DNA from 3 places in the Arthrobacter sp. NPDC058192 genome. Region 3 is predicted to be linked to each of the others. Evidence: riboswitches for the same ligand, from Rfam matches in the RefSeq annotation. Region 3 holds a riboswitch; each other region holds the start of a gene.
The links. A riboswitch is a leader RNA that binds a small molecule or an ion and turns the genes downstream of it on or off. The one in region 3 is predicted to bind cyclic di-AMP.
Positions count from the first base shown of each region.

Region 1: linked by a shared signal. The riboswitch ahead of ACFVVK_RS10090 (hypothetical protein) and the one ahead of ACFVVK_RS13755 (hypothetical protein) in region 3 are both predicted to bind cyclic di-AMP.
Region 2: linked by a shared signal. The riboswitch ahead of ACFVVK_RS10935 (M23 family metallopeptidase) and the one ahead of ACFVVK_RS13755 (hypothetical protein) in region 3 are both predicted to bind cyclic di-AMP.

Region 1 covers NZ_JBHVVJ010000008.1:100,472-109,884, reverse strand. The annotation lists gene ACFVVK_RS10105 (hypothetical protein) at 1-60, opposite strand, end outside; gene ACFVVK_RS10100 (response regulator transcription factor) at 289-1,029, shown strand; gene ACFVVK_RS10095 (ATP-binding protein) at 1,051-2,688, shown strand; cyclic di-AMP (ydaO/yuaA leader) riboswitch at 2,845-3,032, shown strand; gene ACFVVK_RS10090 (hypothetical protein) at 3,032-3,841, shown strand; gene ACFVVK_RS10085 (glycosyltransferase) at 4,005-5,522, shown strand; gene ACFVVK_RS10080 (glycosyltransferase family 39 protein) at 5,523-7,538, shown strand; gene ACFVVK_RS10075 (ArnT family glycosyltransferase) at 7,545-9,413, shown strand, end outside.
Region 2 covers NZ_JBHVVJ010000009.1:106,313-115,725, reverse strand. The annotation lists gene ACFVVK_RS10970 (helicase-associated domain-containing protein) at 1-1,859, opposite strand, end outside; gene ACFVVK_RS10965 (hypothetical protein) at 1,870-2,103, opposite strand; gene ACFVVK_RS10960 (cold-shock protein) at 2,283-2,666, shown strand; gene ACFVVK_RS10955 (DUF3027 domain-containing protein) at 2,675-3,295, shown strand; gene ACFVVK_RS10950 (MFS transporter) at 3,340-4,677, shown strand; gene serC (phosphoserine transaminase) at 4,680-5,807, opposite strand; gene ACFVVK_RS10940 (metal-dependent transcriptional regulator) at 6,138-6,833, shown strand; cyclic di-AMP (ydaO/yuaA leader) riboswitch at 6,955-7,200, shown strand; gene ACFVVK_RS10935 (M23 family metallopeptidase) at 7,205-8,023, shown strand; cyclic di-AMP (ydaO/yuaA leader) riboswitch at 8,144-8,327, shown strand; gene ACFVVK_RS10930 (NlpC/P60 family protein) at 8,622-9,395, shown strand.
Region 3 covers NZ_JBHVVJ010000013.1:12,998-22,410, forward strand. The annotation lists gene ACFVVK_RS13720 (dienelactone hydrolase family protein) at 1-524, shown strand, start outside; gene ACFVVK_RS13725 (glycoside hydrolase family 16 protein) at 579-1,340, shown strand; gene ACFVVK_RS13730 (hypothetical protein) at 1,367-1,687, opposite strand; gene ACFVVK_RS13735 (glycoside hydrolase family 16 protein) at 1,943-3,028, opposite strand; gene ACFVVK_RS13740 (DNA alkylation repair protein) at 3,298-3,999, shown strand; gene ACFVVK_RS13745 (cation:proton antiporter) at 4,036-5,214, opposite strand; gene ACFVVK_RS13750 (hypothetical protein) at 5,222-5,476, opposite strand; cyclic di-AMP (ydaO/yuaA leader) riboswitch at 5,651-5,851, shown strand; gene ACFVVK_RS13755 (hypothetical protein) at 5,855-6,556, shown strand; gene ACFVVK_RS13760 (sensor histidine kinase) at 6,686-7,711, opposite strand; gene ACFVVK_RS13765 (response regulator transcription factor) at 7,704-8,378, opposite strand; gene ACFVVK_RS13770 (VTT domain-containing protein) at 8,384-9,115, opposite strand; gene ACFVVK_RS13775 (phosphatase PAP2 family protein) at 9,118-9,413, opposite strand, start outside.

The DNA of each region.
Region 1 (9,413 bases), on a different contig from region 3:
GGCGTCCGCGGAGGATGCGGGGGCGGGCCCTGAACCGGCTCCGGGATACTGACCGCTCATGATGTTTCTCCTTATTGGTATGTGGTGCGGATCGGTGTTCACTCCAGCGTGCTGACAGATCCTGTGCTGGGGCTGTGCGGGCCGACAGCCGGGCCTGTGACGTTTCGGGCACTCGGAAGCAGAGACCGGCAGCGCCGGGAAGGCCGTCCAGCTCGCTAGGCTGGGATTCACAGGTGCCGCACAGGGTCCCCAAAGCCCCGCCTAACTGGCAGATCGGAGAGTTGTCCCATGGCAACTTCGCACTCCATGACCAACAACCTTCCCCAGCTGACGCATCCGGACGGTTCGCCGATCCGTGCGCTGGTGGTTGACGACGAACCCAGCCTTTCCGAGCTCATGAGCATGGGCCTTCGGATGGCTGGCTGGTCCGTGGCAGTGGCCGGTGATGGGCCGGGCGCCGTGCGGCTTGCCAAGGAATTCCGCCCCGACGTGCTGGTGTTGGACGTCATGCTCCCCGGGTTCGACGGCGTCGAGCTGCTCAACCGGATCCGCGCGTTCGCGCCGGAGGTTCCGGCGCTGTTCCTGACCGCCAAGGATGCCGTCCAGGACCGCATCACAGGCTTGGCTGCCGGCGGCGATGACTACGTCACGAAGCCGTTCAGCATGGAAGAAGTTCTGCTCCGCCTGCACCGGCTGGTCCAACGCTCCGGAGTGGCCGCCATGGACACCGCCGAGCTCGTGGTGGGTGACCTTGTGCTCAATGTCGACACGCGCGAAGTCAGCCGGGCCGGCGCTGAGCTCCACCTGACCGCCACGCAGTTCGAGCTGCTCCGTTACCTCATGGAAAACCCCAAGCGGGTCATCAGCAAGGCCCAAATCCTGGACCGCGTCTGGGAATATGACTTCGGCGGCCAGGCGAACATCGTGGAACTGTACATCTCCTACCTCCGCAAGAAGGTCGACGCCAATCACGCGCCCATGATCCACACCGTGCGTGGCGCTGGCTACGTCCTGAAGCCGGCGGACTGATCCGTGCCCACACTTTCCGGCGTGACCCGGGCTCCCGGACGCGACTGGCGCAACCCGTCCACGTGGCATCTGCGCACCCGGCTGGTACTGGTCGCGATGGCACTGCTGGTGGCCATCTGCGGCGCGGTGGGTCTGTTCAGCTACGCCTCCATGGATCTCTTCCTCACCCGGCAGCTCGATGACCAGCTCGGCCAGGCCTCCCACCGCTCGAGCGAGTTCGGCCGGCCCGCCGTCGGCAACCCGGGCGGCCGTCCCGACCCCCTCGAGGCCCGCGGGCAGGGCGCCGGGACGCTGAACGCACGGCTGCTCGACGGCGCGGTCAGCAGGGCCGGCTTCCTGGCCGGTGACGGCACCCGGGAGAGCCTCTCCCCCGACGACAATGCGGTCCTACTGGCACTCACCCCGAACGGTGTACCAGTGGACCGGACCCTTTCGGCGGGCGCGTACCGGCTTACGGCCGCGCGCGCACCCTATGGCGACATCATTGTCACCGGGCTCCCGCTGGCAGAAAAGCAAAACACCTTAGCCTCGCTGGTGTGGACCATGGTGGTGGTATCCGCCGGAGGGCTTGTGCTGATCGGACTCGCGGGCACGGCCCTGATCCGGCGCACCATGAAGCCGCTGGAGCAGCTCTCCGAAGTGGCCACCAAGGTCTCTCGCCTGCCGCTGGATGCCGGCGAAGTGGCGCTGGGGGTGCGCGTCCCGGCGTCGGCCGCCCATCCTGGAACGGAAGTGGGCAGCGTGGGCCACGCACTAAACCAGATGCTGGACAACGTCGCCAGCGCCCTGGAATCGCGGCAGGAGAGCGAAACGAAGGTACGGCAGTTCGTTGCTGACGCCTCGCACGAGCTCCGCACACCGCTCACGGCCATCCGCGGCTACACAGAGCTGATGCGGATGACCGAGCACTTCACGCCCGACGGCGAGAGGTCCCTGTCCCGCGTCCAAAGCCAGTCTGAGCGAATGACCACCCTCGTGGAAGACCTGCTGCTGCTGGCGCGGCTGGACGAGGGGCAGCCGCTCAAGATGGCCGATGTCGACCTCACCCAGTTGGCCATCGAGACGGTGAGCGACGAAAAGGTCATGGCGCCGGACCATGTCTGGCAGCTGGAACTCCCAGACGGGCCTGTGGCCGTTCGCGGCGACGCGGCGCAGCTCCACCAGGTCATCGCCAACCTCCTGTCCAATGCGCGCAAGCACACGGCACCGGGAACCACAGTGGTCACCGGCGTCATGCGTTCGGCCGACGGCAGTGCCGTGGTCACGGTAACGGACAACGGCGGCGGCATCGCCCCGGAGTTCGTCGGCCGGGTCTTCGCCCGCTTCGCGCGGGCCGACGCCGCACGCAGCAATCCGGCGGCCAACGCCGCACCCAGGCCCGCGGTGGCGACGGCGGGCGCCCGGTCCGGGTCCGCCGCCCGGGAAGTTTCTGCCGCTGTTTCTCGGGCTGCTTCCGGGGGCCGCGGCGGTGCCGCCGATGGCGTCCCCGGCAGTCGCGGCGCGGCTGCTGCCGTGCCGACGTCCGAAGGCACGAGCGGCCTGGGCCTCTCCATTGTCCAGTCGATCGTGGAGGCCCATGGCGGCACTGTGGAAGTCACGTCACGACCTGGCCGCACCGAGTTCGCTGTCCGGCTGCCTGCCGTGCCGCCGGTGGTGTAGCCAGCCCACCGGACCCACCATCTCCAGCTCTATCTCCCCGCCCGGAGACTCGACGCAAGCCGACACCCCGCCACTGTGACTCCTGTTACCAAATTGTGACTTCGGCGTCCGAGTGCTGTAGCGTCTTTAGCGTGCGGCCGTCACTAGTGCCGCGTATCCGGATGAACGCCAAACTCTGCCGCTTCCCGGATTCCGCTCGTACAGGCAGAGGCGGGGGACCCAGAGTTCCCGGGCATTCTGCATTCATGCGCCCTCGGGGTGAAGCCGACACGTGATTTTCCGTGCGGCCGGATGACCTCATCCGAACCCGACAGCTAACTCCGCCGGCGTATGAGAGGCGATCATGACTGAATTCCAGGTACAAACGCGCCCTGACGGCGTTTCCGATTCCCGCACCGCCAAGACGCGCCACCGCGCCGAACCGGCGAAAAAGACGACTGCCCTGTCCCGGCTGGCCGCCGGGTTGGGCATCAGCAGCCGCCGCGCCGCCGTCGCGACAGCCACCTGCGCCGTACTGCTGGCCGGCGGTGCCGCCGCTGTCCAGGCAGCCGAGACGGGCGCCCACGCGACGAACGCTGCGGGCACCGAGGCGGCCACGCTCGCCGACCCGCTGCCCAAGCTTAACTTCGAACAGGTCCTGGTCGCTGCGCCGGCGCCTGCAGCGCAGCACAACACGGCAGCACGGACCGCCGCGGCCAAGCCCGCCAAAGCGCCGGCCGCCGCTCCGGCAAAGGCGCCCGTGAAGGTGGCCGCCCCGGCTAAGGCGCCCGCAAAGGCGGCTGCCCCCGTGAAGGTGGCTGCCCCCAAAAAGGCACCAGCCCCCGCAAAGGCGCCTGTCGCCGTCAACGACCCGGCTGGAGCACAGGCTTACGCCGCCGCCAAGCTGGGCAGCTACGGCTGGGGCGCCGGTCAGATGCCGTGCCTGCAAAAGCTCTGGACCAAGGAATCGGACTGGAAGACCACTGCGACGAACGCCAGCAGCGGCGCCTACGGTGTGGTCCAGTCCCTGCCTGCCTCGAAGATGGCGAGCGCCGGTGCCGACTACATGACCAACTACCGGACCCAGATCAACTGGGGACTGGACTACGTCAAGTCGCGCTACGGCTCCCCCTGCGGGGCCTTGGACTTCCACCTGGCACACAACTGGTACTAGGCCGGCAAAACAGCCAGCCCGCGCACAGCGCGCACAGAGGCCCCGGATCCACGTGATCCGGGGCCTCCTCTGCGCGGGCGGGAGCCGGAGCGGGCCCGATTTCCACAGGCCCCGCACAGCTTCGCCCTAAAGCCTTCATATGGGCCGCCGGGAAAGTGGGACCATGACGTTCACAGACCAGGCCCCAGGAACCCTTCCCCATCCCGCGGCGACGCCGGCGGTCCCGGCGGGACCCGCTGCATCGTCCGCGCTGGCCTTGGCCGACGTGGCCGTCCCGGGCACGCTTGCCGGCCCTGCTGCGGGCGCGTTTGCCCTCCCGTTCACCACCGAAGCTGGCGGGCGCCGGTTGGCCATTGACACCCGTGCCAGCACGCCGGTGCTGGACGTCACCGTCCCCGTCTTCAATGAAGAGCGGGACCTCGAAGCCTGCCTGCGCCGGCTGCACGCCTATCTTCTTGGCTCTTTCCCGCATTCGTTCCGGATCACGGTGGCTGACAACGCCAGCACCGACGGGACGCTCAAGACCGCCGAACGGGTGGCCCGGGAGCTGCGCGAGGTGAACGTGGTCCATATGGCCGAGAAAGGCCGCGGCAACGCGCTCCGCAAGGTGTGGCTCGCCTCGCCGTCGCCGGTCCTGGCGTACATGGATGTGGATCTCTCCACCGATCTGGCGGCGCTCGGCCCGCTCCTCGCCCCGCTCATTTCGGGACACTCCGACCTCGCGATCGGCACCCGGCTGACCCGCAACTCCCGCGTGGTCCGCGGACCCAAGCGGGAATTCATCTCTCGCAGCTACAACTTCCTGCTGCAGTCCTGCATGGGCGCCCACTTCAGCGACGCCCAGTGCGGCTTCAAGGCAATCCGGGCGGACGTGGCCCGGCAACTGCTCCCCCATACGCTGGACAACGCCTGGTTCTTCGACACGGAACTGCTGGTCCTGGCCGAAAAGTGCGGCCTGCGTGTCCACGAAGTGCCCGTGGACTGGACCGACGACCCGGATTCCAGCGTGGACATCGTCCAGACCGCCCTCGCCGACCTGCGCGGCATGACACGGCTGAGCCGGGACCTGGTCTCGGGCCGGATCCCGGTTCCCGAACTGCGCGCCGCCCTGGCCCGCGGGCCGCTGCCGGCATCCTCGCGGGCCCACGAACAAAGCCCCGGCGGAAGCCTCTTCGGACAGCTCGTCCGCTTCGGCAGCATCGGGGTGGCCTCCACCCTGGCATACCTGGTGATCTTCCTGTTCTGCCGCGGGATCATGGACCCTCAGCTGGCCAATTTCCTCGCCCTGCTCACCACCGCGGTGGCCAACACCGCAGCCAACCGGCGCTTCACGTTCGGCATCCAGGGCAGCAGCCAGGCCGCCCGCCACCACTTCGAAGGACTTCTGGTCTTTGGGATTGGGCTGGCCCTGACGTCGGGTGCGCTCGCCCTGATTCACGGCGTGTCGGGCGGAACACCGGACCGCTGGCTTGAACTGGTCACGGTCACCGCCGCCAACTTGGCCGCCACGGCCGTCAAGTTCCTGCTCTTCAGACTGGTGGTCTTCCGCCCCCGGGCCACCCCGGCCATACAGGCGCCGGGCGCCACACCCGCTGTTCCGGTGCCCGGCGCCCCCGGTGCTTCCCTCCTCTGCACGAAAACCGCTTGCACAGAAACCACTTGCACAGAAACGGCCGAGTAAATGACCACTACCATCAGCCCCGCGACCGGCGCCCAGCCCGGCTCCCCCGCCGGCGGCCAGCCGGCAGGCCAGGAATCACAGGCCCAGGCGCATGAAGCGGCAGGATCAACGCCGCTCCCGCTGCCGTCCCGGAGCCACAAGGACAGTCTCCTGTTCGGGTTGCAGCCCCGTTGGGTGCGGCCCTCGGCAGCTCTGCTGTTGGTCATCACCGCCGGGCTCTACCTGTGGAACCTGCAAGCCACCGGCTACGCCAACTCCTTCTACGCCGCGGCGATCCAGGCCGGAACCAAGGACTGGACCGCACTGCTGTTCGGCTCCCTCGACGCCGGCAACGCCATCACGGTGGACAAGCCGCCCGCTGCCCTGTGGATTCCTGCCCTCGCCGGACGGATCTTCGGCTTCTCGGCCCTGAGCATGCTCGTTCCCGAGGCACTCATGGGGGTGGCCGCCGTCGGGCTCCTCTACCTGACGGTCAAGCGGGTCTCCGGCCCTGCCGCAGGCCTGATAGCCGGCGGCGCCCTGGCGCTGACCCCGGTGGCCGCGCTCATGTTCCGGTTCAACAACCCCGACGCCATGCTCACCCTGTGCCTGGTGCTGGCCGCGTATCTCACCACCCGCGCCATCGAGAAAGCGTGCTGGAAATGGCTCGCCGCGGCCGGGGCCGTGATCGGCCTGGCATTCCTGACCAAGATGTTGCAGGGTTTCCTGATCGTGCCGGGACTGGCCCTGGCGTACCTGTGGGCGGCGCCTGCCACCCTCGGGCGCAGACTCTTGCACCTGCTGGCCGCCGCCGCGGGGATCGTGGCGGTAGGCGGAAGCTACCTTGCGCTGTTCCAGCTGACCCCGGCCTCAGCCCGCCCGTATATGGCGGGCTCAGAGACCAACAGCTTCCTGGAACTCACGTTCGGCTACAACGGCCTGGGCCGGATCACCGGTTCCGGCGGCGGCCCGGGCGGCAACGGCAACGTGGGCTTCGGCGGCACGGCCGGCATCACCCGGATGTTCGGGACGAGCTTCGGCGGCGAGGTGTCCTGGCTGCTGCCGGCCGCCCTGATCCTCCTGGCCGCCGGACTCTGGTTCACCCGGCGCGACTCCCGGGCCTCGAGAACCCGTGCGGCGCTCCTGCTGTGGGGCGGCTGGCTGGTGGTCACAGCCGGGATCCTGAGCTTCATGGGCGGCACGGTGCACCCGTACTACGCTGTGGCGCTGGCTCCGGCAGTCGCAGCCCTGGCAGGCATCGGCTCCGTGGAACTGTGGCGGGGCCGGGCCTACTGGCCGGCACGGATTGTCCTGGCCGTGACAATTCTCGCCACCTCGGTCTGGTCCGCCGTGCTTCTGGGCCGCGACCCGGCCTGGCTTCCCGCGCTCCGCGTGGTGGTGGTGGCCCTGGGCGTACTCGCGGCCGTGGCCGTGATCCTGCGCGTGGACAGCCTCCCGGCTCTTCCTGCCCGGTTCCGCAAGGCCGCCACCGCCGGCGTCGTGATCCTCTCCGTCCTGGCGGGCGGGCTTGGCAGCACTGCCTGGACGCTGGCGACGGCGGCCCAGCCGCACTCCGGTTCCATCCCCACGTCCGGGCCCACCGCGTCCGCCATGGGCGGCGGTTTCGGGGCTGCCGGCAGGACGGCCCCCGACGGCGGGAACGTCAGCACCGGCGGCGCCCCGGGCGGCGGGATGGGCGGTATGGGCGAGGGAACCAGCTCGTCCGAGCTGACCGCACTGCTGCGGTCCTCCGGCACCAAGTGGTCCGCGATTGTCTCCGGCGCCACCCAGGCCGCCAGCCTGGAACTCGCCACCGGCACCAGCGTGATCGCACTCGGCGGCTGGAACGGCGGCGACCCCTACCCGACGCTCGCACAGTTCCAGGCCATGGTGGACCGCGGCGAGATCGGTTACTTCATCGCCGGCGGCGGCATGGGCGGGGGCCGCGGCGGCAACTCCGAGGTCGCCGCGTGGGTCGCGGCCAACTACCAGGCCCAGACCGTGGGCAACACCACCGTCTACAAGCTGGGGGCATAGGCAGCCATGACTGACACCCTTTCCCCCGGGGCGGCCCCGACGCCGGACCGGGTTGGCACGTCGCCGCTGCAAGCACCTGACCGCCCCCGGTTCCTGCAGTCCCGGTTGCTGCCGTTCCCCTCTGCCACCCGCTCCAGTGCCCCTGCCGCTGCCGGGCGGACCCGGCCTGGACCCCGGGTGCTGCGGAGGCGGCTCGAATTGGCGGGCCTGCTCCTGGCCACCGCCCTGCTGTACCTGTGGAACCTCAACGTCTCCGGCTGGGCGAATGCCTTCTACTCTGCCGCGGCCCAGGCCGGGTCACAGGACTGGACGGCCTGGTTTTTTGGTTCGTCCGACGCCGCCAACGCCATCACCGTGGACAAGCCGCCGGCGTCGCTGTGGGTGATGGGGTTGTCGGTGCGGCTCTTCGGGCTGAGTTCCTGGAGCGTCCTGGTCCCGCAGGCGCTCATGGGAGTCGGCACGGTCTGGCTGGTCTACCTGGCCGTGCGCCGGGCCGCGATGCCCGCCACGGCCGATGCGCGGCTGGCCCGCCGGGCCGGGCTGCTCGCCGGCGCGGTCATGGCCCTGACGCCGGTGGCCGTGCTGATGTTCCGGTTCAACAACCCGGACGCCCTGCTGGTGCTGCTGATGACGGCGGCCGCCTACGCGGTGGTGCGCTCCATCCAGGACGCGCGGCTGCGCTGGCTGCTGTTCGCCGGGGCGCTTCTGGGCTTCGGGTTCCTCACCAAACAGCTGCAGGTCCTGCTGGTTGTCCCCGGTTTCGCCTTGGCCTACCTGCTCGCCGCGCCGGCCGGGCCGGGCAAGCGCCTTCTGCACTTGCTCGCCGCGGGCGGGACGATGGCCGCCGCGGCCGGGTGGTGGCTGGCCGCCGTCGAACTCATCCCCGCCGCGGACCGGCCCTACATCGGCGGTTCGCAGAACAACTCCATCCTCGAACTGACCCTCGGCTACAACGGCCTGGGCCGGCTGAACGGAGACGAGACCGGAAGCGTGGGCGGCGGCAACGGCTGGGGCACGCCAGGGCTGTTCCGGCTCTTCAACAGTGAGTTCGGCGGCCAGATCGCCTGGCTGCTGCCGTCGGTGCTGGTGCTCGGAGCGGGTCTGCTCTGGCTGGGCCGGCGGGCGCCGCGCACCGACGCCGTGCGGGCCTCGGTGATCATCTGGGGCGCCTGGGTGGCGGTGACCGGCCTGACGTTCAGCTTCATGGCCGGAATCATCCACCCCTACTACATGGTGGCGCTGGCTCCCGGCATTGCCGGGCTCGCCGGCCTCGGCGGCGTCCTGCTCTGGCAGCGGCGGGACCAGCCCGTGGCGGCCGCGGTGCTCGCCGGGGCGGTCGTGGCGGCCGGCGTCATGGGCTCCGAACTGCTCGGCCGCACGGCAACCTTCGTGCCGTGGCTGCGCTGGTTGGTGCTCCTCGGCTCGCTCGCCGCGGCCTGCCTGGTACTGGCGGCCCCGGCGGTGAGGTGGCCCGTGGCGGCGTCCAGGATCATGGCGCGGACGACGGCGGCGCTCGCCGTCGCGGCCGCCCTTGCCGGACCGCTGGCGTACTCATTGTCGACGGCCGCCAGCGCCCACAGCGGCTCGATCGTCAGTGCCGGTCCGGCCGCGTCCGCGCGGGGCGGGGCAGGCCTGCCGCGGGCCTTCGGCGGTACTACCGGCATGAACGGGACTGGCGCGAACGGCGGGGGCGCCGGCCGTGGCCCAGGGGCGGGCGGGGCGGCCGGCATGGGCGGCCTGCTCGGGGCCAGCACGCCGTCAGCGGCCCTGGTGAGCGCGTTGCAGACGGACGCCGGGAACTTCACGTGGGCTGCCGCCGTCGTCGGGTCCAACAATGCCGCAGGCTACCAGCTGGCGACCGGACTTCCGGTGATG
Region 2 (9,413 bases), on a different contig from region 3:
ATGAGGTACTGCAGGGGCTGCGGGATGGCCGTGGCCGAATGCCGGCGCAGGAACTCCAGCATGCCCGCGGCGTCCTGGCCGGCGTCGAGGGCCCGGCGGACCGAGGCGACGGAGAAGCGGTAAATGGTTGCAGGCCCCTGCCCCTCGGCCGTGGCCATGGTGACGAGCCGGTTGCTCAGTTCCGGGTCAAGATAGCCGGGCGCCACCGCCGTCAGGTCCGCCTGCAGCAGCACGTGCTGCAGGGCCGCCGGCAGGTGTTCGCCCAGGATCCCCAGGGCCTCATCCGGCTGTTCGGCGGCGATCGCGGCACCAAGCTGGCTAAGCGCTCCGGAACCTACCAGGCCAAGCATCTCAGCTTCCATCAGGATCCCGCGGACAAGCGAGCTGAAACGGCGGGCCATCCGGGGCTGCGCCCACTCGGCGCGCTCCAGCACGGCCGCGGCGTCGAGGACGGGCGCCCGCCCGTCGGGAGCCGCTGCTTCCAGGGTGAGCTCAAGGAGGATTTCCAGGACCCGTTTGCGGACCACGGGGGCGTCGGGCCGCTGCGCCTCGGCGGAGAGCGCGTTGATGGTGCTCCCGGCCGCGCCCCGGTGGGCCGCCGTGCCCGGGGCGGCGGTATGTACGGGCTGGCCCACGAGGGAGGGGGCGCGCTCGCTGGCCAGCCAGGCGTTGACCAGCCACAGCCACTGTTCCTGCCGCGGGAGCGCCAGCCACTCCAGCTGCGGCGGCTGCACCCAGGCGGAACTGTCCACGTCCAGCCGCAGGAGACCGGCCATGCCGGACAGCTCCGCGAGGACCCCGGCCTCCTGGACGCCGGTCCGCAGCGAATCCGCGAGCCGCTTCATCTCCCGGACCCCGACACCTCCGCTGCGCAAGGTCGCCAATGGCTGCTCGCGCACGGTGTAGAGCACTTCGCCGACGAGCCGCAGCGTCTCGGCGATGGCCCCCAGCGCGGCGTTCCGGCGCAGCCCTGCGCTCGTTTGGCCCAGCTGCGGCACCGGCGGCAGGAGGGAGAAGTGCTCAATGACAAACCCGCCTCGCAGCGAAACGCCGACGCTGTGCGGCAGTTCAACGTGGGCCGCGTCCAGCGGCACCAGCAGCCCCCGCGCCAGCAACCAGTCCACGGGGCCGACGTCGGAGCTTTCGTGAAGCACGGACGCGCGCCGCTGTGCCTGGGGAACGGCGCCCATGGCCCAGTTGCCGAACCTTGCCAGCAGTGTGGTGGTCCGTTCCGGCGCGGTGGCCAGGATGTGCTGGAGGGCCTGCGGTGTTGCCGTCCAGTGCTGCAGCGCCAGGGCCGCTTCCATGGGGGTGGTAGCAGCCGGGATGGGCGCCCCGCTCCGGTGCAGTTCGCCCACCAGCTGCACCACCCGCTGCGCGAAGGCAGGCTGGAGCCGCACTAGCTCGGTGTAGCTGCGCCCCAGCCCGGCAGGGTAGATGCCAATCACATCCTTGAGGCTGCCGGCCGGAAGGTAATGCCGCTGCTTGCCGCTGCCGGCAGCAGCGCCGTGCGGCGGGTCGGTGCGGTGGATGAGCGCCAGTTCCTGCAGGGAATGCAGCAGCCGGTCGATGGCGGCAACCGAGGCGCCGTTGATCAGCTTCTTCAGCATCGCCGCCGACGCGCTGTGTCCCGTATCGGTGTTGGTGCACAGGTGCAGTGTCTCGAGCACCTGCATCTGCGGACGGTTGAGCCGCTCGAGCGCCCGCTGCACGCTGACCCGTCCGCTGGCGCGCGCGGCCAGGGCAGCGAAGTCCGGGACCCCCGGAGAAATCAGATCCGGCCGCGCACAGAACAAGGCCCGCAACGAATCGTCGCTTCGTGCCTGAAGTTCCTTGCTGAGCGCGCGGATGAGGGACATTGGGCCGACGTTACCGTTCGCTTGGCCCGCGCATGCGCCGCCGGGCGACGACGGCGTCCAGCACCAGGGCGAGCATGAGCAGGAAGGCTACGGGGAGCCCGTAGAGGGCCGTCGAGGTGATCCATGCGGGCGCCACGACATGGTTGAAGGCCATTGCCATAACGGTGCCGACGGCAACAAGGGACAGTACGGCGATGGCGGCCGCAATGACCAGAAAGGGCCGCCGGTAACGCGTCAGTGTCATGTGGCCAACGCTAACAGTCCCGGCCTCGCCCGCGCCTCAAACCGCTAAAGTGAACAAGGCAGGATAACCTTGAAAGATACAGACCAGCACGGTCCAGGCAGTCATACCCTGAACCCGCGTATCCATGCGGATGCGGTGACCGCCGGCCGTGTCCCCGCAGAACGAAGAAGGTTGATTACGTGCCTACCGGCAAGGTCAAGTGGTATGACAAGGACAAGGGCTTCGGATTCCTCGCGGGCGAGGACGGCCAGGAAGTCTTCCTGCCCAAGTCGGCCCTGCCCGAGGGCGTCTCGGAGCTGAAGGCCGGAACGCGCGTGGAGTTTGGTGTGGCCGATGGCCGCAAAGGTGCCCAGGCGCTCGGCCTCCGAGTGCTGGACAAGACGCCGTCCATCGCCAAGGCCAAGCGGCCCAGCGCCAGGGACCTGGCCCCGCTGGTGCAGGACCTGGTGAGCGTCCTGGACAACTTGTCCGGAACCCTGTCCGCGGGCAAGTACCCGGACGGCAACAAGGGCAAGGCGATCGCGGCCGCCCTTCGCAAGGTTGCCGACGAGCTGGACGTATAAGGCTCTTGATGACTCAGGAACCTGATCAGTTGCCGGCGCCTGCCGGATCCACAATGCCTGCCGGGTCCAAGGGAACCGGTTCAAAGCAGGGACCCCGTCCGCGGGCCGGCGTACCTGTCTGGCGGATCGGCAAGCCCGACGCCTACCTGGCCGCCGCCGTCGACGTCGCCCGTGCCGCGGTGGAAGGCATCGCCCCCGCCGAGCAGATCGGCCCGCACATCGGGGCCCGCAGCGAAGGCGACCGCCTGGTGACGCACCTGTTCGAATCCAGGCTGCCCGGATACCTGGGCTGGCAGTGGTACGCCGTGCTGACCCGCAATTCCCGGTCCAAGGTGGTGACGGTCGACGAACTCGGCCTGCTGCCCTCGGAGGAGTCCATCCTGGCCCCGGCCTGGGTGCCGTGGGCTGAACGCATCCGCCCGGAAGATGAACAGCCTGAGGACGCCGCCGAGGAGGCGCCTGCCGACGAAGCGCCGGCGCCAGGACCCGAAGACGCCCAGCAGGATGCTGGCGACGGCGACGATACCGACGACGGCGACGATACCGACGACGGCGACGACGGTCACAGCACTGACGCCGGCGACAGCACCGGCGACGCGGACGAACGCCCCGTCAACGAGGCCAACTAGCGGGTGGAAGCGTCCGGGAGCGTGCAGAAGGAGGGCTGGACCTGATGTCCACGTTCAAATCCCTGCACATCCTGAACTACCGGATCTGGTTCGTCGGCGCGCTCATCTCCAACATCGGCACCTGGATGCAGCGCACCGCCCAGGACTGGCTGGTCTTTGCCCACCTGACCTCGCAGGACGCCGGGGCGGTGGGGATCACAATGGCCCTGCAGCTGGGCCCGCAGCTCTTCCTCGCGCCGGTGGCGGGACTCCTCGCGGACCGCTTCAACCGCAAGCGGCTCCTGGTGCTGACCCAGTCTTCGATGGCGCTGTTGAGCGCCGGGCTGGGCATCCTGGTGATCACGGGCGTGGCTCAGCTCTGGCAGGTGTACGCCTTCGCCCTGATGCTCGGCGTCGTCTCCGCGCTGGACGCCCCCGTGCGGCAGACGTTCGTCTCCGAACTGGTCCAGGACGACTACCTTCCCAATGCCGTTGCCCTCAACAGTGCCTCCTTCAACGTCGCCCGGATGATCGGCCCGGCGGTGGCCGGCGTGCTGACGGCCGTCGTCGGGCCCGGCTGGGTCTTCCTCCTCAACACGCTCACGTTCGTCGCCTTGTTGCTGAGCCTGGCGAAAATCCCGGCGGCCTCGCTGCGGCGACTCCCGCGGGCGGCGGCCGGCAAGGGCCGGATCCGGGAGGGGCTGCGCTATGTACGGTACCGCCCGGACATCATCGTGGTGCTAGTGGCCATCTTCATCGTCGGAACCCTGGGACTGAATTTCGCCCTCTTCATCGCGGCCATGGTGGGCACGGAATTTGGTCTCGACGCGGGAGCCTTCGGCCTCATGAATTCGATCATGGCCATCGGATCCGTCACCGGGGCACTGCTGTCCGCCGGCCGCGGCAAACCGCGGCTGCGGGTCATTTTCGGAGCGGCCGGGGCCTTCGGGGTGACCTCGGGCATCGCCGCGCTGGCCCCTAGCTACTTCTGGTACGGCGTAGCGCTGGTGCCGGTGGGGCTTTTCGCGATCACCATGATGACGAGCGCCAACGGGTACGTCCAAACCACCACCGACCCCGTGATGCGGGGCCGGGTGATGGCCCTTTACATGGCGATCTTCATGGGCGGAACGCCGATCGGCGCGCCGTTCGTCGGCTGGGTGGCGAACACCGCCGGTCCCCGCTGGTCCATGGGCGTCGCGGCCGTCGCAGGCCTGCTCGCGGCCCTGATCGGGCTGCTGTGGATCATCCGGGCCAAGCATCTGCGGCTCCGCTTCAACCGCAGGGCGCGCGGGCTGCGGTTCTTCCGCGTGGTGGGCACGACCGGCGCAGCCGGCACCCGCCTGGAAAGCACAGACGGCGCCGCACCGGCACCTGGCCGGGACGACGCCGTCGGGCGCTAAGGCTATTTCCTGAGTTCTGCCACGACGAAATCGATGCACTCAAGCAGTGCCGAGACATCATCCGGTTCGATCGCCACGAACGTGGCGATGCGCAGCTGGTTCCGGCCGAGCTTGCGGTACGGTTCGGTGTCGACGACGCCGTTGGCACGGAGCACCCTGGCGATGGCCGCGGCGTCGATGGACTCGTCGAAGTCGATGGTGGCGATCACGTTGGAGCGGTCCTCGGCCTTGGCCACGAACGGCGTCGCGTAGCCGGACGCCTCTGCCCAGCGGTAGATCCGGCCGGCAGAATCGGCGGTCCGGCCGGAGGCGAAGTCCAGGCCGCCGTTGGCGTTGAGCCACTGCACCTGGGCATCCAGGGTGACCAGGGTGGCCAGGGCGGGGGTGTTGTAGGTCTGGTTCAGCCGGGAGTTGTCGATTGCCGTCTGGAGGTCCAGGAAATCGGGGATCCAACGGTTGCTGGCCTTGATCCGGGCCGCCCGCTCCAGCGCCGCCGGAGAGAACAGGCCGAGCCACAGGCCGCCATCGGACGCGAAGTTCTTCTGCGGCGCAAAGTAGTAGACGTCGGACTCGGCCACGTCCACGTCGAGGCCGCCGGCCGCCGAGGTGGCGTCCACCAGCACCAGCGATCCTTCATCCGCGCCCGACACGCGCCGGACGGGGGCCGCGACACCGGTGGACGTCTCGTTCTGCGGCCAGGCGTACACGTCGACGCCGGCTTCCGCCCGGGGGGAAGGCCGCGTGCCGGGCTCGGCCTTGATGATGGACGATTCGGCAAGGAACGGCGCCTTGTTGGTGGCCGAGGCAAACTTGGACCCGAACTCGCCGAAGGAGAGGTGCTGTGCCTTGTTTTCCACGAGTCCGAAGCTGGCAACGTCCCAGAACGCGGTCGAGCCGCCCACCCCGAGGACCACTTCGTAGCCTTCCGGGGCGCGGAAGAACTCGCTGAGGCCGCTGCGGACCGAGCCGACCAGGTTCTTTACGGGTGCCTGCCGGTGGGAGGTTCCCAGCAACTTCGCCGATGCTGCGAGTGCCTCCACCTGCTCCGGGCGGACCTTGGACGGGCCGGCGCCGAACCGTCCGTCCTTGGGCAGGAGGTTGGCGGGGATCGTGATGCTGGTGTCGCTCACAGTGGCTCCAATATTCGGCTGGTTCGTAGAGTGGCTGGGAGGGGGCCGGGCAGGAACAGCTGCAACGGGCACCCATCTTCATTCTGCCTGACGGCCCCCCGCGATATGGAAAAAAGCCTGTCACAGTCCGGTCATTGAGACGGGCCGGGCGGGCCGGCAGGCGGGCAGCGGGAAGAGGCCGGAGCCCGCACCAAAATTATCCGGAGTAATTCAAAATAGGCTAGGCTGTGCTGCGAACGTACGGCGGATCTCGCCAGGGCACGTCCTGCACGCAGCCCGCACGCGGTACGGTGGGAATGACGCAAGACTGCGCTCAAGGAGCTGAGTTGAATGACGGATCTGATCGATACCACGGAGATGTATCTTCGGACCATCCTGGAACTTGAAGAAGAGAACATCGTCGCCCTCCGCGCCCGCATCGCCGAGCGGCTCCGGCACTCCGGCCCCACCGTTTCCCAGACCATCGGACGCATGGAACGGGACGGCCTGGTGGTTGTGTCAGGCGACCGGCACCTTGAGCTGACCGAAACCGGACGGAAACGTGCCATTGGCGTCATGCGCAAGCACCGCCTGGCGGAGCGGCTACTCGCTGACGTCATCGGGCTCGACTGGGCCTATGTGCATGAGGAAGCGTGCCGGTGGGAGCACGTCATGAGCGAACGCGTCGAGCGGAGGATCTTCGAGATGCTCGACCATCCCACCGTTTCTCCCTACGGAAACCCGATTCCCGGGCTTGCGGAACTGGGCGGACTGCCCTCCGGGACATACGCGGACGGGGTTGTGAACCTGCTGGAGGCCATGGCCGGCTACGGTGCGGGTTCGCGGATCACGGTCAACCGGCTGGCGGAACCGATCCAGGTGGAACCCGAACTGCTCGCCCAGCTCGACGAGGGCGGGATCCGGCCCGGGGCGAAGGTCTCGCTGGAGCGGGTGGGGGAGTACATCTCGGTCCGTGTTCCGGATATCGAAGGCGCCCTTGAGTTGCCGCCCGAGGTCGCTGCGCACGTGTTTGTAACCGTCGCCTGACCTGCGGCAACGGGGCCGGACATGGGACAACCCATGAGTTGTGCACCACAGGTATCACGGATTTATTACCGGGCCGCTTAATCGCCTATAGTTAGTGGCCTGTACCGATACCAAAGCGTTATCTGATCCGAAGCCGAGCCCTGCCAGCGGATCAGTAGCAGAACCACCTCCTGGCAGGGGCGGGGGAACCACTTTCGGCTGCTACTCCGGCAGCCTTGGGGTGAAGTCCGTCAGCGGCAAGCATCTTCCATCGAGGGATCCTACGGGGCTACCTCTGTGTCCGGATGCTTGCAAAAGGCGGACCGGGTCTTTGAACTCTCTGACCCGAATCCGACAGCTAACTTCGCAGGCTATCCAGAGAGGAACCGTTCTTGACCACCCAGACCGCCAGGGGCCGTCGCCGCGCGACCGGTCCCGCTCCGGAGCCGCGTCCCGTCGTCGAGCATATGGCCGAGCGCCCGCGCGACGCGCACCGCGACGAACGCCGCCGCCGCCGCGCTCCGTTCCGTCAGGTTACGGATTTCGCCGCAGCCAGCGGCGTGGGGCAGAAGGCCGGCATCGCGCTGGCCGCCACGGGCCTGGTCCTCACGGTGACGGTACCCGTGACCAGCCCCGTGATGGCCACCTCCGCGGGAACCGGCGCGGTTTCTGCTGCCGTTCAGCCGGATGTCACCGCTGCGGCCGCCGCGAAGGTCGACTTCAGCCGCACGGCTGTTGCCACCAAGGGCGACCCCGACGGCAAGCTCAAGCAGCTGCTTAGTGCGCAGTCTGTGGGCAGCATCACGCGTGCCGCCTCCGCCGGAACACTCGGCGCCCCGCTGGACCAGATGGTCACTGCCTCGCCGTTCGGTTACCGTGTGAACCCCATCACCGGCGGTCCGGGGGAGTTCCACCGGGGCCAGGATTACGCCGCGAAGTGCGGCACTGGTGTCCATGCCGCCGCCAGCGGCACCGTGACCTTCAATGGCTGGCATCCTTACGGTGGCGGAAACCGCGTGGTCATTGACCACGGCAACGGCCTGGAGACCACGTATAACCACCTGTCCTCCTCCTCGGTCAAGGTCGGCCAGAAGGTCTCGCGCGGCGACATCATCGCCATGAGCGGGACCACCGGCGCCTCGACGGGCTGCCACCTCCACTTTGAAGTCATGGTCAATGGCGACGTCGTTGACCCCCTCGGCTGGCTCTAAAGATGATGGGCCACTCTCGCATCCTTGTGACACGCCGTGATCTGAATGTGACTTTGAGGTCCGACTGCTGTAGGGTTTGAAGCACGCCAACTTTTCCGAAGTTGGCGCTCTTGAGTGGATTGCCTAGCTCTGCCACCGCTCAAGGTCCGTTCGCATTACATCGTCTGGCAGGGGCGGGGGAACCAATTTTGGCCTTCGAAAGAAGGCCTAGGGGTTAAGTCGCAAAGCTTCCCAGGAAGCGGCGCGGCCGGGTGACTCCCATCCGAATCCGACAGCTCACCTCGTAGGCATTGGGAGAGGCTACCTTCGTGTCTTCACGCCACAACGCCGCGCGCATGCGCACGGGCGGGGCTCCTATGAGCCCGCTCAAATCCACATCACGTGCCGCCCTTGCCGGCGCCCGGATTGGATCACTTTCCGCTGGCTCATTCTCTATCGAGTCCGGACAGCATGCAGTCGCCGCTTTTGGCGCGTCTTCGCAGTACACCCTTCGCTAAGTAACCCATTTCGGGGCGATCCGGCGTACCCCCAAGATGCCGGAGCGTCCTAAGCCCGCGCCCGAAAGCGCGCGGCCCAGGAACACGAAAGAGAGAACTTAATGACTACTCGTGCAACCGTTGCACGGCACCGCGCCGAGGTCACCAAGACCAACTCGCTGGCTGTTATTGCCAAGGCAGTCGGCGACAACGCCGGCGGCATGGGCCGTCAGGCCGCGGTCATCGCCGCAGCTTCCGGCTTGGTTCTGACCAGCGGAATCGCAGCCAACGCTGCTGAGACCAACGTTCAGCGCGAATCCACCTCCGCTTCCGCCCTGGAAGTCCAGTCGGCTGCTCCGGCAACGATCTCGGCTGCCTCCACCATCGCGATCTCCTACGAGAAGCCCGCCGTCACCACGTCGCCGGCTCCCGTCGTCGAGGCTGCCAAGCCCGTCGTCAAGGTCCAGGAATCGACGGCCACCCAGGCCGGCGGCGCCCAGGCCGCCGGCACCAAGCTTGGCGTCAGCGGCGCAGCTGCCCAGGCCCCCGCCGCTGCAGTCGCAAGCGGCGCCGGCGCAACCATCGCCGCCGCTGCCTACGCGCAGATCGGCGTGGCGCAGGACTGCACCGCCCTCGCCACCAACGCGCTGGCCGCAGCCGGCATCCACTACCACGGCTGGCCGGCAGGCTACCTGTCCCTCGGCCGCACCGTGAGCGCCGCCGAAGCCCGTCCGGGCGACCTGGCCTACTACCAGAACGGCGGCGTCGGCATGGCTCACATCGCTGTTTACGTCGGTAACGGCATGGCAGTCCACGGCGGCTGGAACGGCGGAACCACCGCACTGTACAGCGTGAACGTCGGCTCCGGCCCCGTCTTCATCCGCGTTGGCGGCTAGGCAAAAGCCTCCGCACCT
Region 3 (9,413 bases):
AAGCGGGATACGCCGCACTGGCCCTGGACCTGTTGAGCAGGGAGGGAGGCACGGCAAGCCTGGACCCGGATGCCGTCCCCGGAGCGTTGACGCAGGCCGGAGCTGCGCGGCACGTCGCCGACTTCGCCGCGGGATTCGACTACCTGCAGGCACAGGACTTCGTGGATCATGGGCGGATCGCCATGACTGGCTTCTGCTTTGGCGGCGGCATCACCTGGTTGGCGGCGACGGCGCTCCCCGGGCTGAACGCCACGTCGGCGTTCTACGGCCCTGCGCCCGATCTCGATAAAGTTCCGGCCATCAAGGCGGCGGTCTTTGGCGTCTACGCCGAACTGGATCAGCGGATCACCGGCGCCATGCCGGCGTTCAAGGATGCCTTGGACGCGACCGACGTGCGACACGAACTCAAGGTCTACCCCGGCGTGGACCACGCTTTCCACAACGACACGGGGGAGCGTTATAACCAGGAGCAGGCAACCGCTGCCTGGAACGACACCTTGGCCTGGTTTGGTAAGTACGTTTGACAGCGGAGACATGTCGACGGATCCGGCCATCGCGGTCCAGGAATAGGAATTCTCATGTTGGCACATCGCTTCGCGGCCGCGGTGACCGCGGCGGGTACGTTGGGCCTGGCAGGGTGCGGAGCCGCCCCCGCGCTTGACCGGCTGGGCGTTGCAGCATCCGGACCGGACGGGGCGCAGGCCGCCGTCGTGCACGGATGGGGCCCAGTGGTGGCCGGGGACGAATTCAACTACTCGGGACCGCCTGACCCCGCCAAGTGGAAGGTCTATGACGGACGAGGACACGCGGGCAAGGGGATTCGGAGCCCGAAGGCCCTGGCTGTCGGCGGGGGCGCCGTCACAATCAGCGGCGACTCGGCGGGCACCACGGGCGGCATGTCTTCCCGTTTTGCCCGGCAGCGGTACGGCCGCTGGGAGGCCCGGATGAAAACCAGCGCACGCGATTCCCAGTATCATCCTGTCCTGCTCCTGTGGCCGAACAACAACGTTTCGCCCACCTGCGCGGAAATCGACTATGCCGAAGGTACGGCGGACATCACCCAGATCAAGTTCAACCTGCACCACGCCTGCCACGGCCCGAACTTCCAGACCCGGGACGCGCGGAGGGTGGACACCACCCAATGGCACAACTACGCCGTGGAGTGGACCCCGGGCGGGATCACCGGATACCTCGACGGGTCGGTGTGGTTTGCCGATACGAACCCGGCCCACCAGCCCACGGTGGGGATGCATCAAACGGTGCAGCTTGACTGGTTTCCGGCCGGGACATCTACCAGGCCGGCCCGGTTTCAGGTCGCCTGGATCCGTGTGTATAAATGAGCCTCCACTGGCCGCTTAACACGTCTTCAGGCTTCTGAGGCGCCGTCCGGCCCGGGGTGCTCGGCAGGCTCGAAGGACCCGTCGAGCGGTTCGGCCGCCGTTGTCAAAGCGGCGAGGTGCTCTGCAAGCGCTCGCTCCGGGCGCCCGGGATGCGCAGCGACCTGCTTGCGAAGCAGTTCCCGGACGCGGCCGTGCTCCGGGGTGGTGTCGGCGAGGACGGATTCGATGATTCTCGCTGCCTGGTGTCGGATACCAGCCGCATTGGCGGCGTGCTCGGCACCGGTAGCCCGATCATCGGGATCCTGGATTTCGGGGCGTCCCGGGCGGGATGACGGCTCCACCGACATGGGCTATTCCTCCGGTCAATGCGGTCTGCCGCCTTCCCCCCATCCCGGGCGTAGGTCCCGGTGCTGAAGGCGGCCCACCGTGACAAACCCTATATCGGCGCCGCGCGCCGTAGCTCAACGGAAGCGAAGTTTTCGCCAAGGTGATGCACAGGTTTTGCTGTCGATGCCCTGAGGGCCCCAACAGCACAGTGAAGTCCCGTGCCTGGTTGGGCGCGGGACTTCACTGGATGGGCCGGACTGCCGGATGGGCCGCTTTTACTTGTATACGCGGACCCAGTCGACCTGCATCTGCGATGGCTTGGTGGCCGAGCCATCCGGGAACCAGTCCAGCTGCAGCGTCTGGTGCATGCCCACTGTGGGCAGGTGCGCCGGGTTAGTGTCGGAGAAGGTCTTGACACCGTCGATGTAACCGGTGACGCCGGCCGGAGTCCACTCCACGGCGTAGTTGTGCCACTGCGTGGTGTCGATGGCCTTGGCCGCGGTCGTCTGGAAGCTCGAGCCGCCGCAGGCGTAGTGCAGGAAGAACTTGACCTGGGCAGTGTTGGTGCTCCCCTCGGCGTAGTCGATCTCGGCGCAGTTGGGGGAAGTGTTGTTGTTGGGCCACAGAATCAGCACGGGGTGGTACTTCGGGTCCCTGGCGTTGGTCCTCATTCGCGTTTCCCACTTGCCGTACTTTTGCTGGGCGAACTTGGCTGACATGCCGCCTGTGCTTCCGGCTGAGTTGCCGCTGACCGTCGCCACGCCGTTGGCCACAGACCACGCCTGTGGACTCCGCGCGCCTTTTCCGGCGTGGCCGGTTCCCTTGAAGACACTCCACTTGGTCGAGTCGGGCGCACCGGTCTTGGAGAACTCGTCACCCGCAACAACCGCACCCCAGCCGCGGGCGGTGGCAGCCTGCGACCCATTGCCGGTCGCGGCGGCAGCGGCTTGAGCGGCTACGGGAGCGGGGGCCGGGGCGGCGACGGCCGGCGTCGTGCCCGCAGCGGCACTACCCTTTGCCGTCGCTTCGACCGGGGCGACGGGCGCCGCTTCGGAGGCGGGGGCTGCGGCGGTCTCGGCTGTCCTGCCGGTGGGGGCGGTGTCCTTCTCGTCAGGCACCACAGCAGTGCCGGTTGCCCTCGCCTTAGGCGTTGCCGCAGTCTTTGGCGTGGCGGCGGCCTTTGGCGCGTCCGCAACCGGGGACGCCGGGGCTGCGGCGGAGCGTGCGGCCTGACCTGACGAAGGGGCAGCGGCGCCCGCCGTGGATGCGACACCGCACCCGGTCAGGGACAGCGCGCCCATGGCCACCACAATGGCTACTTTATTGAGACGGCTGGTCTTGGACTGTGTCTTCTGGAACAACGGACCCCTCCGGGCTTTGTGACTGGCACACACAACCGTGGCTACCAAAGCGGCGGCGAGTGCGGGAAGCTTCCTCCGGCCCTGCCGCAGGCATGGGCAGGCAGACGCCCATCGGCGTAGCGGCGCCCGGCGACGCGGGCTAACCGGGGCCCTGCATTCGGGCCAAGCCTTCAAGGCCAGGGGGCAACGTTACCCGAACGTTACCGGGGCCCGCAAAACCACTCCTTGCGGATTTCCCGCGTTTTTCTGCCCGGGGGAAGAATGAACGCATGAGTGATGCTGGCGAGTTCATTGACCTGGCGCTGCAGCGGGAGGGTTCCTGGAGCCGTGCAGATGAGCTGCGGACCCGGCTGGAAAAGAATCCAGGTGGCCGTGGCCTCCGGTTCTACGGCGCCTCAGTGGGTGCCATCCGCGGGACCGTCCGGGATGCCGGGCGGCGCTACGCGGGGCTTTCGCATGACGCGGTCACGGCGCTCAGCTCCGAACTGTGGGAGGTGCCGGTTTTTGAGCGGCGGCTGGCCGCGGTGGTGCTCCTGCAGGCCAACGTGAAGTTGTTGACCAACTCCGATCTCACCCGGCTGGAGGGCTTCATCCGGGAGGCGCGGATGCCGGACCTCGTGGATCCGCTCGCCGTCGACGTCGTCGGACCCCTCGTGGATGGTCTGGACATTCTGGGCCGGGTGCGGGCGGACAGTGTGCTGGACCGGTGGGTGCGCGAGCCCGATGCCTGGCTGCGCCGGGCAGCGCTGCTCTCACCGCTGCTGGCGCTGCGCGCCGGGGCGGGGGACTGGGACCGGTTCGTCCGCCATGCCCGGGCAGTGCTCGGCGAGTCCGGAAGGCGCTTTGGTTCCGCCGACGCCGAAGTCGGTGGCACCGCCGGTGCCGCAGCGGTCCGGGAGGCGCTTTCCCGGGTCCTGGCGGAGGTGGCGAAGACGAGACCGGAGCTGCAGTTCACACCCGACGCGGGGTGAAACTAAGTTCGGTCCCTGCGATCGACAGGTACCGCCTTATCCGACGGCGCTGCCGGCATTGCCGCGTCCTCCGTGGACGTTCGGCGGAAGTGCGAACGTCCTGGCGGCCCGCGACCCGGCCACAGCGCTCGCCGCAATGGTGACCAGCGCACCCACCAGCAGGGCCGCTGCCTCGCCGGGGAGCAGCACCTGAAGCTGCGTGCCGATGCTCGCCGCCGCCACCGGAACGCCGAGCTGGGCCGCCGACAACACACCGAGCGGCAGCGGGAGTCCCAGGAAGGCCAAGCCCGCGTGGGTCAGCAGCGTTCCCGCCCCCAGGGCCATGCCCAAGCCGATCATGTCCGGATGCCCGGCCAGGTCCTTGAGTGTGAGGGAGGCACCAAGCCAGACGAAGAACACCGGGCCCAGAAAGCCGTCACTGACGGCGAACAATTGCCGGGCCAGCCGCCGCGGTTCGCCGACGGCAGCCATGACCAGGCCGAAGGAGAAGCCGGCCATCATCACCGAGACATTGCTGAACGTCGCCACACCGGCCAGGGCAAAAAGGACCGCCAGCTGGACGCGCAGTTCCAGGGCGAACTTGCGGGCTTCCGAGAGCCGGTGGAAGCGCCCGCGGATGCCGCTGCTCTCCAGCCGACGCAGCACAAAGAAGAGCGCGACGGAGCACGCCGTCACTGTTAGCAGGCCCAGTGCCGCCCGCCCGGCGTGCGGCGGGTCCACCATAAGCGGCAGCGCCACAATGCAGGCGATGTCGGCGATCGCCACCTGCGCGATCATGGCGACGACGGCGGGTCCGCCCAGCCGCAGGGAGTCGACGATCGGAAGGACCAAGGCAGCCGACGACGACGCCAGCAGCACGACGTACAGGGGAGCATGTCCGGTCCCGAAAAGCAGACCGATTCCGGTTCCGACGGCCACGGCAGCCGCTGTGGCAGCCGCGGCCCGCCGGGCACCATGGCCGAGTGCGGAACGGATCACCGGATCCCTCACCGGAACATGGGTTCCGGCCACAAACATCATCAGCGCAAACCCGATGTTGGCCAGCAGGCTGAATGTCGGATCGGCCGGGTCCACGAGGCCCAGCCCGCTCCGCCCGATCAGGATTCCTGCCAGCAGTTCGCCCAGCACCACCGGCAGCCGCCAGCGCACCGGCAGTGCCAGCAGGGGACCGGCCAGGGCCGCGACGGAGATCAGCGCCAGGGACAGGAACGTCATGGCGCGCCTAGCCTGCCGACCGGCGTTCCACCACCGCGTACGCTCGGCCATCCAAGAAGGCCCAGTCATTGACCACCATGAACCCGAGCGTGTCCACCCGGTCGTTCAGGACGTGCTCGTCGAAGCCGCCGTCGCGCGGTTCCGCATCCCACGTAGCCACGTGCACGTCTTGCCCGTCCAGGATCAGCAGTTCGGTGTTGACGTCGAAATCCTCCTGGGGCTGGTTGCTCAACTGGCAGATGGCAACGCAGTGGTTTCTCATCTTGGGCCTCCGCTTCGAGGTGGTGCTGATGGCATCATCCTACGTTCGGAAGCCCTGCCGCCCTATGGGCAGCGTCCGCTCCGGGTGTGGCCTTCGTTACCTTAATGTGACATTTGGCCGGACCTCGGGTTACCGTGGATATGTGCCCAGTTGATTCCGAGACGGGCGCCCCCCAGCCGATTGCCTAACTCTGCCGCGGCCCGGGGGTAACTCGCATCGACGACCGGCAGAGACGGGGAAACCACTTTTGACCTGCTGATCACGCAGGTCTTGGGGTGAAGCCGCACAGTGCCCGCTATGACGGGCCCGGGAGTGCGGCCGGGTGCCTCCCATCCGAATCCGACAGCTCACCTCGCAGGCATTGGGAGAGGTACATTCTTGTCTTCAATCAATACTTTTGCGCGCCATGCCGCCGTTCTCGCCGCCGCATCGGGCCTCGTTCTGACCACCGGAATGGCGGCCAACGCCGCCACAGCACCGGTGCAGCGCGGTGCCGTCGCGGCGTCCCATGTGGACGTCAAGGGACTGGTCAGCGCGCCGCTCACGGCCGATTCAAGCGTTAGGATCAGCTTCGACCGCCCCGCGGTGGCTGCCGTCGCCGCGCCGGTCACCCAACAGCCCAAGCCCGCCGCCGCAGTTCCTGCCGCAGTTCCCGCAGTAGCGCCTGCGGCGAAGCCCGTGGCGCCGAAGGCAACCGTGCACGTTCAGGCGGCCCCGGCCGCAGCGCCCGCTGCCAAAGCCCCCGCCGCTCTGGCGCCCGCTGCCGGCCGCAACGCCATCATGCTGGCTTCCGCCTACCGCCAGGTGGGCATCACGCAGGACTGCACCGCCATGGTGGAAAAAGCCCTTCGCGCGGCGGGTAAGCCGGTTGGCGACATCGGTCCGCGGGCCTTCCTTGGCCTCGGAACCCGTGTCTCGACCCCGATCCCCGGCGACATGGTGGTCCAGTCCGGCCACGTCGGCATCTACGCCGGCAACGGCCGCGTGGTCAGCGGCGGCATGAACTACAAGAACCAGACGATGGTCCACCCCCTCTCCTGGCTCACCGCGACGGGCCCCGTGACCTTCGTCCGCGCCTAGGCCGTAGTGCCCCACGGGGCGAGAACACTTCCAGGCCAGAACAAACCGGGCCTGTTAGTCCGGAAAGACCGGCGATCGACTGCCTTTGGGGGCAGGCGATCGCCGGTTTTTTCCTGTGCCGTCACTCTGTCATATGCGATGCGGTCTCCTTGCGCCCTCATCCGCTGCCAGCGGAAGCGTCATCTTCATGACGGTTCCTCCGGGACCGGTCGCAGCCACCGCGACGGTGCCCCCGGCAGCCACCGCGATTTCCCGGACCAGGGCCAAACCAATGCCGAAGCTCCGCTGTCCCTGCGTCCCGCCGCTGCTGGAGGTCCGCACAAAACGGTCAAAGATCCGGTCCTGGTCCACACCGGTGATTCCGGTCCCCGTGTCCGCAACGGTGATGACCGCGCGCTTTTGCTCGATCGCGGTCCTGATGGATACGCGGCCGCCCGGCGGGGTGTGAGCGAGCGCGTTATCTGCCAGGGCGAGGACAGCACGGCGGAATGCATTTTCATCGACCCGCGCCTGCGGCCGGGCGTCGGCGGCGAATTCCAGGTGTACGTCCCGTTGCTCTGCCACCAGCCGGATGCTCTCGGCAACGCCGGCGGCGGCGACGGCCAAATCCACTGGCGGTATTGCTGGGTTGGGGGCGTCGGCGGTTGCGGCGAGCAGGAGTTCGTTGACGATGCCGGTCAGCGTGGCAGCGTCCTTGCGGATCAGGGCCAGGTCCTGACCGTGCTTGGATACGGGCTCGACGTTGCGCTGGGCCAGCTGGATCCGGGTGTCCAGGATGGTCAAGGGGGTGCGGAGTTCGTGGCTGGCGTCCTGGACGAAGCGCCGTTGCCGGGCCAGGGCGTCACCGAGGGGGCGGATGGCGCTGCGCGCGCTGAGCCAGCCGACGACGCCCGCCAGCAGGATCCCCGCCGCACCGGCGATGACCATGGCTGCGAGCACGTCCCTGGAATCGAGGTACGCGTACGCCGTCCCGGACCCTGCCGGGCCCGGAACTTCCGGGTGGGCCAGCTGGTTCACGAGGTAGAGGGCCGTGGCGGCGAGGAGGCCGATGACCATGACCGCGCAGGCGGCGCTGATCCGGAGGGCGACCTTGAGTGAGGCCCTGCGGAGTGTGGACTGGTCCGGATTTTCGCCGGCGGTCCCGCCGCTACTCATGGGCATCTCCGATCTGGTAGCCGATGCCGTGAACCGTGCGGATGATGGTCTTGGTGATTTTCCGGCGCAGGTGATGAACATAGGTATCGATCACGCCGGGCTGGTCGGAGTCATGGAAGTAGGCCGCCAGAAGTTCGTCCCTGGTGAAGACCCGGTCCGGTTCGGCGGCCAGAGCTGCCAGCAATTGGCCTTCTTTTGCCGTCAGGGACACTGTGTGCCCGTAAACGGACCGGGCTGAGCGCTGCCGCGGGTCGAATTCCCAGTCCCCGACCGTCACTGCTGTCGGCGCGGAAGCGTAGGTGCGCGTCAGTGCGCGCAAGCGCGCCGCGAGCTCGCCGGCGTCGAAAGGTTTGGTCACATAGTCGTCGGCGCCCGCGTCCAGGCCCCGGACCTTCTCCTCGGCGGCGCCCAGCGCCGTCAGGATCAAAATGGGGGTGGCGATGCCTTTTGACCGCAACGCCGCGATCAGGGCTATGCCATCCATCGCCGGCAGCCCGCGGTCAATCACCATGACATCCCAGGCCCCGGTCAGTCCCAAATGCAGGCCATCATGACCGTTGGCGACCAGCCGGACCCGGTAGTCGGGTTCCAGCAGCTCGGCGATCAGCGGTCCCAGGACGGCGTCGTCCTCAACGAGTAACAGGGAGGGCCGGTCCGTGGTGGTCATGGCAGCTATTCTTCCGTGGCCATTTCCTCTGCCCGTAATCCGTCCTCAGTTCCCTCTGCCGTGTCCTCGGTGGCCGCGCCGGCACGTGCGCTCTTGCGGCGGCGCTTGAGGAACTGGATGATCGCCGGAAGGACGGAGAAGAGGACCATGGCCACGGCGATGACATCGATGTTCCTGGCGATGATGTCAAAGTGTCCCAGCCAGGTGCCCAGCAGGGTCACGGAGCCGGCCCACGCCAGCGCGCCGGTGATGTTCCAGAGGGTGAAGGACTTGTAGTCATAGCGCGCGATACCGGCACTGAGCGGGGCAAAGGTTCTGACCATGGGGACGAAGCGGGCCAGCACGACGGCGGCGCCGCCGTGGCGGCGGAAGAAGTCCTCCGTGGTGGTCAGGTGCGCCGTCTTCAGGATCCGCGCATCGTCCTTGAACCAGCGCCGGCCAAAAGTGCGCCCCAGCATGTAGCCGACCTGGTCCCCTGCGATGGCGGCGGCCGTGACGACGCCGATCAGCACCGGCAACGTCAGTTGCAGCTGGTGGTGCAGGAGGCCCGCCGTGAAGAGCAGCGAATCTCCGGGAAGGAAAGGAAAGAGCACGCCGGACTCAACGAAGACCATGAGCGCGATAACACCCAAAGCGCCGGGGCCGAGCCCGGCCAGCAGGCTTGCGGGGTCCAGCAGAGACGGTGACCCGGCGGCCTGCGCCGCCGGAAGGAGGGCCGCAATGTCCAAGGGGTGCATGGCTACTTCCTCTCAGTGCTCGTCGAGTCTGCGTCCGACGAACTGGCGGCCAGCGAACCGGTGGCGGAGTGCGGGGAAAGCCGGTCCGCAACCCGTGGCAGGGCACGGTTCCACAGCCCGGCAATCAGGACCACCGCTGCGCTCGCCGCCAGGAATGATGCCGCGACGTCGGTGGGGTAGTGGACGCCGATATACAGCCTTGACCACGCCACGATGAGCGCCAGCCCCGCCGCCGCGATAGCCGTGACCTTGGCCCAGCGGGTTCCGCGTGCCAGGAAGTACACCGCGAAACCCAACG